Regions from separate parts of the Streptomyces sp. bgisy130 genome, predicted to be linked through region 3. Evidence: riboswitches for the same ligand, from Rfam matches in the RefSeq annotation. Region 3 holds a riboswitch; each other region holds the start of a gene.
What was found. A riboswitch is a leader RNA that binds a small molecule or an ion and turns the genes downstream of it on or off. The one in region 3 is predicted to bind cobalamin.

Region 1 (2,256 bases), on a different contig from region 3:
CGCGGGCCTCCTGGGTGACGGCGTCCAGGGCCTGTTCGACCTCCCAGGGCTCCTGGGGCCGGCAGATGACGACCTCGCCCTTGGTGAAGAGGTCGGTGCCGGGGGCGAGCAGGACGCGTTCGAGTTCCTGGGGGTTGTCCCGTACGGCGGGCAGCGGCCGCAGGTGGCGGTAGTCGTCGACGCAGATCAGCAGCGCCCGGTTGACCTTGCCGCGTGCGTCGTATTCGGACATCCGGCTCAGTCCCCGGCGGTGCTGCCGCCCCCGTTCGCCGGGCTGCCGGGATCGGGGCGTTCGGGGGCCGGGGCGCCCGGTCCCGGGTCGCCCAGTGCGCGCAGTTCGCCGTCCCCGCCGCCGACCGCCACGGCGGGCCGTTCGCCGGTGTCGCGTTCCTCCCTGCGGCGGCGCAGCCACTCGCGCAGGGCGATGCTCAGGCTCTTGGTGATCTCGGCGGCGACCGCGCCGACCACGACCAGGATCAGGTCGTCGACGCCGATGGCCATGTCGCCGGGGCCGTCGTCGCGCTCCCCCGCCGGCCGCAGCTCCCAGTCGTGCGGCCGCCCGTTCAGCCAGGGCTCGCGCTCCAGCCACGCCTTGAGGTCCTCGGCGTCCTGGTCAGGATTGTTCGTGCCCGTGATCCTGATACGGATCTCGTGACGGTCAGCGCGCTGCGGCATCCCCCGGCCCCCTTCCGGCGGCCCCTTCGCCGCCGTGCACCAGATAGTGACGCGGGATCAGGTGCGCGGGCAACCGTCCGTGACCCCCCAGCCACGCTGTGGCGTGCGCCACAGCGCCTGCCACGGGGCAGCGTCGCAGGTCAAGGGTGAGTTGACGGCGTTCGCGGGGCGTGGTGGACTGCCGGAGCCAATCGGCGACAGCAGAGGAAGTCCGGTGCGAATCCGGCGCGGTCCCGCCACTGTCACCGGGGAGCGTTCCTCCAGCGAAGGCCACGGTCCGCCTCGCATACGTCGGATGACGTACGCGGGACTGGAAGGCCGGAGGACACGCCGATCCGGGAGCCAGGAGACTCTGGTCGCCGTCACGTCGAGCCAGGGCGCGGACCCTGAGTGAGGACATACCGCCATGCCCGGCCGCCCCTTGAGATCGCCACTGCCCGCTGCCGCAGGGCTCCTTCGGGGCCGGGCGGGACGTCACGGACGCGCCCTGACGGCGGTCTGACCCGATGCGCGGCGAACACGCGGGATATGCGTGCGGCGCGGCCCTCGGCTTTCTCGGCGACCTGATCGCGGCGGATCCGCGGCGCGGCCATCCGGTGGCCGCGTTCGGCCGGGCCGCGGGCGCCGTCGAGCGCCGGCTGTGGCGCGACCACCGTGGTTACGGGGCGGCTCATGCCGTGCTGTGTGCGGGCGGGGCCGCGGCCGGTGCGGCGCTGCTGGAGCGCGCGGTGCGGGGCTCGGCTTCCGCTTCTCTGCTGTCGCTCCGTGGTGGCGCCCGGGTCGCGCTGACTGCGGCGACGGCCTGGGCCGTGCTGGGCGGCACCTCGCTGGGCCGGGAGGCACGGGCCGTCGGCGGGGCGCTGACGGCGGGTGATCTGGACGTGGCACGGGAGCGGCTGCCGCATCTGTGCGGGCGCGATCCGCAGGCGCTGGACGGGCCGCAGATGGCCCGTGCGGTGGTGGAGTCGGTCGCCGAGAACACCTCCGACGCGGTGGTCGGCGCCCTGGTATGGGGCGCGTTGGGCGGAGTGCCCGGTCTGGTGGCGTTCCGTGCGGTGAACACCCTGGACGCGATGGTGGGGCACAAGTCGCCGCGCTACCGCCGCTTCGGCTGGGCCGCGGCCCGGCTCGACGATCTCGCCGGCTGGCCCGGCTCCCGGCTGACCGCCGCGCTGACCGTGCTCGCCGGCCCCGACCGGCGCGGTGCGCTGCGGGCCTGGCGGGCGGACGGCGGTGCGCATCCGAGCCCCAACGCGGGCCCGGTGGAGGCGTCGTTCGCGGGTGCGCTGGGCGTACGGCTGGGCGGCACGCTGGCGTACGGCGGGCGGGTGGAACACCGTCCGGTGCTCAACGGCCCGGCGCCGCCGGTGGCGGTGGACGACATCGAGCGCGCGGTGCGGCTCTCCCGGCGGGTAAGTGTGCTGGCACTGGCGACGACGGTGGCGGCGCGGGCGGCGGGCGGCGCCGCGCGGGCTGTGGTGGCCCGGGGGGCGTTGGCTCGGGGGGCCAAGGGGCTCGGGCGTGAGGCGGGCGCGGTATGAGGCCGTCCGTTTTTTCCCCGCCGCCCACCCCCCTTCGGGG
Region 2 (2,256 bases), on a different contig from region 3:
GCGGCGCTGGAGCAGTGGGGGCCGGACCGGGAGACGGGCGCCGCGGCGGGCTCGGCGACCTGAGGGCGCGGGGTCAGGTCGGGCGGGCCCGCGGTTCCTCAGCTTTCTGGCGCGGTCCGCCCCGGCGACTCGGCTCGCCCGGCCCGCTCCGCCCAGCGCTTTTCGACGCCGGACAGGCGCCAGTACGCCAGCGCCGCGGCCCACACCACCACGAACAGGCCGACGATGATGAAGCCGACGTTGTCGAGGTCGAGGCCGGAAATCCAGCCGGTCAGCGCGTCGTTGAGGCCGAGCTTGTCGTGCAGCACCGTCACCAGCTCGATGGTGCCGATGAAGAAGGCGACGGCGATCGACAGGCCGGTGATGGTGAGGTTGTAGTAGACCTTGCGCACCGGGTTGGCGAACGCCCACTGGTAGGCGAAGTTCATGAAGGTGCCGTCCAGGGTGTCGAACAGGCTCATCCCGGCGGCGAACAGCAGCGGCAGACACAGGATCGCGTACCAGGGCAGGCCCGCCGCCGCGCCGCTGCCCGCCATCACCATCAGGGTCACCTCGGTCGCGGTGTCGAAGCCGAGCCCGAAGAGGAAACCGAGCGGGAACATCTGGCCGGGGCGGGAGATGGAGCGGGTGAACCGTCCCAGGAAGCGGTTCATGAAGCCGCGTGCGTCGAGGCGCTGCTCCAGCTCGGCCTCGTCGTAGTGGCCGTCCCGCATCCCTCGGAAGACCCGCCAGATCCCGGCCAGCGCGATGAGGTTGAGGGCGGCGATGAGGTAGAGGAAGGTGCCCGAGACGGTGGTGCCGACGGTGCCCAGGATCTGGTGCGTACGGGACTCGTTGTTGAGCAGCGTGCCGGCGAGCTGGGCGCCGCCGGCCACGAGGGCCGCCATCATCACGACCACGCTGGAGTGGCCGAGGGCGAACCAGAAGCCGACCGAGATGGGCCGCTTGCCGTCGGCCATCAGCTTGCGGGTGGTGTTGTCGATCGCGGCGATGTGGTCGGCGTCGAAGGCATGCCGCATACCGAGGGTGTACGCGGTGATGCCGAGCCCGACGCCGAAGACCTGGCTGCCGACGGAGTAGTGGTTCGGGACCACGAGCAGGAAGAGCACGCCGAAGGCCACGACATGCAGCCCGGCTATGACGGCCATCAGGCCCGCGGTACGGACGGTGTCCTGCCGGCGCCAGCGGAATGCGGCGGGGGCAGGGGAGTTCGGGGTATCGGTGGACAGGGCCATCCGGACGGTCACGCTCCAGCACCTCGTGGATCAGTTCGTGAGATGCCGTGGCCGGTCTCCTGGCTTAGGGGTATCACCCTGCTCCTTTAGAGCTTGGGGAAGGGTGCCCGCGTCCGCCCCCGCCTTCCCGGCCGCGGGCTGCGGTCAGTGGCGCCGCGGGCGCGCCAGGCGCCCGCGGAAGGGGTGGAAACTCCCCGATCACAGTGGCGAGGGCCGCTCCGGGCTGGGACCACAAGGTCCGTCACCGGCTTCCCGAACACCACGGCCCGGCCACTCTAGCCGCCGCCCCCGTGGCACGAGGTGTGTGGGGGTTTTCCGCCGTTCGCGGGGGCGCCCCTCAACGGGCCGTTCACAGAGGGCCGGTTGCGGTGGGCTGACGGTCCCGGTGGGTCAGTAGTCCAGGGACGAGAGGAAGGTGTGCAGTTCGTGGTCGAAGAGCGGGGTGTTCTCCAGGTTGACCATATGGGCCGCACCCGGTATTCGGACCCTTCGGGCGCCGGGGACGGTCAGGGCTATCGCATGGGCGTTGGCGGAGATGTCCCGGCTGTCGAGGTCGCCGTCGAACACGACCGTCGGCACCCGGACCTCCCCGAGGCGGTCGGCGGCACCGACTTCGAGGGGCATTCCGGCGCCCATTCCGTCGGCATGGACCTCCACATTGGCCGCGGCCGAGGCGCGCATCCGTTCGCGGAATCCCGGGTGCACCGCGGACGGCTCACGATGCGGCCCGTCCACCCATATCCGCAGGAAGTGCTCGACATACCGCTCCGCGCCGTCCGGTTCGCCGATCGCCGCCACCTGCTCCTTGATGTGCGCGAGGACGAAGGGGTCGGTGAAGGCCCGGCCGCTGATTCCCGGGGAGGCGAGCGCGAGGGCCGTCACCCGGCCGGGGTGGGCGAGGGCGGTGTCCAGGGCGACCCGCGCGCCGTGGGAAAGGCCGACGAGGACGGCGCTGGGGACATCGAGGGCGTCCAGCAGGGCACACAGGTCGTCGTGATGGGAGAAGTCGCCGGTCACGGTG
Region 3 (2,256 bases):
CAGCAGGAACCCGATGCCGGCGCCGAAGGCGAGGCCGACGCCGATGACCCACCACACGCTGATGCCGCCGCCGTCCGTGGCGCCGTCGGCGTCCCCGGTGTCCTTCTGCGCCGCGGCGGCCGGCTTGGGACCGGTGGCGTTGAGCGCGGCCACCAGGTCGGTGCCGCCGAAGGAACGCGGGTCGGTACCGGTGGCGTGCGCGGCCAGCACCAGCTGGGCGTACGCGGCGGGTCCGTTCTGCTTGGCCCAGTCCGTGGCGTTCTTCTCCAGCCACTTCAGCGGCTTCGCGGCAGCGGCACCGTGCCCGCCCGCCGCCAGCGCCACCACCGCGTCGGCGGTGTTGCCGACATCGGGCTGCTTCTCGGCGCCCGGCATCGCGGAGAGCAGATGCTGCCCGTTCTTGTCGAGCTGCGCGACGAGGTAGGCATCGCCACCCGCCGCGGCCCGCGCCGACTCGTTCTTCTTCGCGTCCCCGCCGTCCTTGCAGTTCAGCGGCTTGACCGGAGCGTCTGCCCGCTGGTCAGCGGGCGCCACGACGAAGCCCTTGCCGAGCGCTCCGGTCGCGGCGGCCGCGGTGGCGTCGGCGTTCGGGGCGGCGCCCTTGAGCTGGAAGGTGAACGCGCCGCGCTCGCCCTCCTTCGCGTCGCAGCCCAGCTGGAAGGTGAGCAGCCCGTCGTACGGGGTCTTGCCGCCCTTCTTGGAGGTCACGGACCGCGGCTTCTCGCCCGCCGCCGCGAGCGCGCCGATGACCACGGACGTGGAGTTGGCGTCGCTGGCCGAACCGGGCATCGAGCTCCAGCCGCCGTCATCGTTCTGCACCGATTTCAGCCAGCCCACGGCCTTTTGCACGGTGTCACCGTGCCCGCCGAGCGCGGCCAGCGCCTGCACCGCGGCCGCAGTCTGGTTGGTGTCCCGCATGGTCTTGGCGTCACAGGGCTTGCCGGGCTCGGCACGGAAAGCGGTGAACGCGCCGTCGGCGCACTGCTGCCCGACCAGCCAGCGCACGCCGGACGCCGCCGGCCGCACCCCCACCGTGTCCTGCGCGAGCAGCGCGAGCGACTGCCGCCACACCCCGTCGTACTGCGGGTCCTTGGTGCCGTACAGGCCGTCCGGCAGCTTCTTGGGGGACGCGGACGGGGCGGCGTCGTCGGCGTACGCGGCGGGGGCAGCGGCCGCGCCCAGCACCGCCGCGGCCGCCAGCGCCGTGGCGGCGCGGCGCGCCAGGAAGGCGACGGGGTGCGTCAGGGGGGCCTGGTGAGCCATGGAAGCCATGGGGGCCATCGGGTCGGTGCCTCTCGGGTCGGGTCGCGGAGATGTACGCAGCCGCGCTCGGCCGACCGCCCGCGCGGCCATCCCCCTGGATCGCGGACGCGGTGGCACCGGGCTCAGCTCCGTATACCTCGACGGTGCCGCGCACCGGCCGTCCCTGTGGCGGACGGTTCCGGTGGCGGGAGCCTTGGTCGTGCCCCCTCGGGTGCTCCGGCTCGTACGGCCGTCCTGCCGGGCCAGCCGGCGCGGTACGGACGGGCCGTCCTCACGGTTGCGGGTCAGCGCCGGATTTCCACCGGCTTCCCCCGATCGGGTACGGATGAATTTGTCCCGCACACCTTAACCGGCACCGGGCGGGCGCTCGCTCGCCCGTACGAGCCGACGAAATCCGGCACGAGCCGGAGGGAGCGGCGCGCGCGCCGGGCACGGGCGCGGCACGGGCCGGGCGCACCGGCGCCGGGTACGAAAGGCCCGCCCCCTCACACCGCCCGATACCGCACCGGATCCGACCCCGGCACCCACTCCGCCCGCCCCTGCTTCACCAGCCGGCGCAGATGGGCCTCGGCCTCCGAGACGGCGATATTGCGGGATCCGTAAGGGATCTGCTCCCACGGGCGGTTCCACTCCATGGCCACGGCGAGCTGCCAGACGGTGCGCGGTTCCTGGAGCAGGGATCCGAGCTGGGCCAGCCGCTCTTCGTGGTGGGCGATGAGGGTGCGCACCCGGCCGCCGGCGTCGGTGAACGCGTGCTGATGGGCGGGCAGCACCTCGGCGGGGTCGAGCCGGCCGACGCGCTCGAGGGAGTCGAGGTAGTCGCCCAAGGGGTCGGCGTCCTCCCCGGAGCCCGCCATGCCGTGCGGGCCGGGCGGGCTCCCCTCCTCGTCCGGGGCCTCGTACAGGCCGATGTGCGGGGTGATGCCGGGCAGGAGGTGGTCGCCGGAGAACAGCCGGCCGAAGCCGGGCGTCCGCGCCGAGGGGTGCTCCTCC

Region 1: linked by a shared signal. The riboswitch ahead of AC3EUV_RS15690 (cobalamin biosynthesis protein) and the one ahead of AC3EUV_RS18980 (SCO2321 family membrane protein) in region 3 are both predicted to bind cobalamin.
Region 2: linked by a shared signal. The riboswitch ahead of nicT (Nickel transporter NicT) and the one ahead of AC3EUV_RS18980 (SCO2321 family membrane protein) in region 3 are both predicted to bind cobalamin.

The regions. Positions count from the first base shown of each region.
Region 1 is NZ_JBYISA010000010.1:3,751-6,006, forward strand. Features, by position in the region: gene AC3EUV_RS15680 (caspase family protein) at 1-232, opposite strand, end outside; gene AC3EUV_RS15685 (effector-associated constant component EACC1) at 238-675, opposite strand; cobalamin riboswitch at 879-1,028, shown strand; gene AC3EUV_RS15690 (cobalamin biosynthesis protein) at 1,182-2,216, shown strand.
Region 2 is NZ_JBYISA010000005.1:24,412-26,667, reverse strand. Features, by position in the region: gene AC3EUV_RS09030 (VOC family protein) at 1-63, shown strand, start outside; partial or broken gene nicT (Nickel transporter NicT) at 99-1,257, opposite strand; cobalamin riboswitch at 1,268-1,514, opposite strand; gene AC3EUV_RS09020 (alpha/beta fold hydrolase) at 1,626-2,256, opposite strand, start outside.
Region 3 is NZ_JBYISA010000013.1:14,465-16,720, forward strand. Features, by position in the region: gene AC3EUV_RS18980 (SCO2321 family membrane protein) at 1-1,281, opposite strand, end outside; cobalamin riboswitch at 1,505-1,626, opposite strand; gene AC3EUV_RS18985 (Strvi_7410 family MBL fold metallo-hydrolase) at 1,749-2,256, opposite strand, start outside.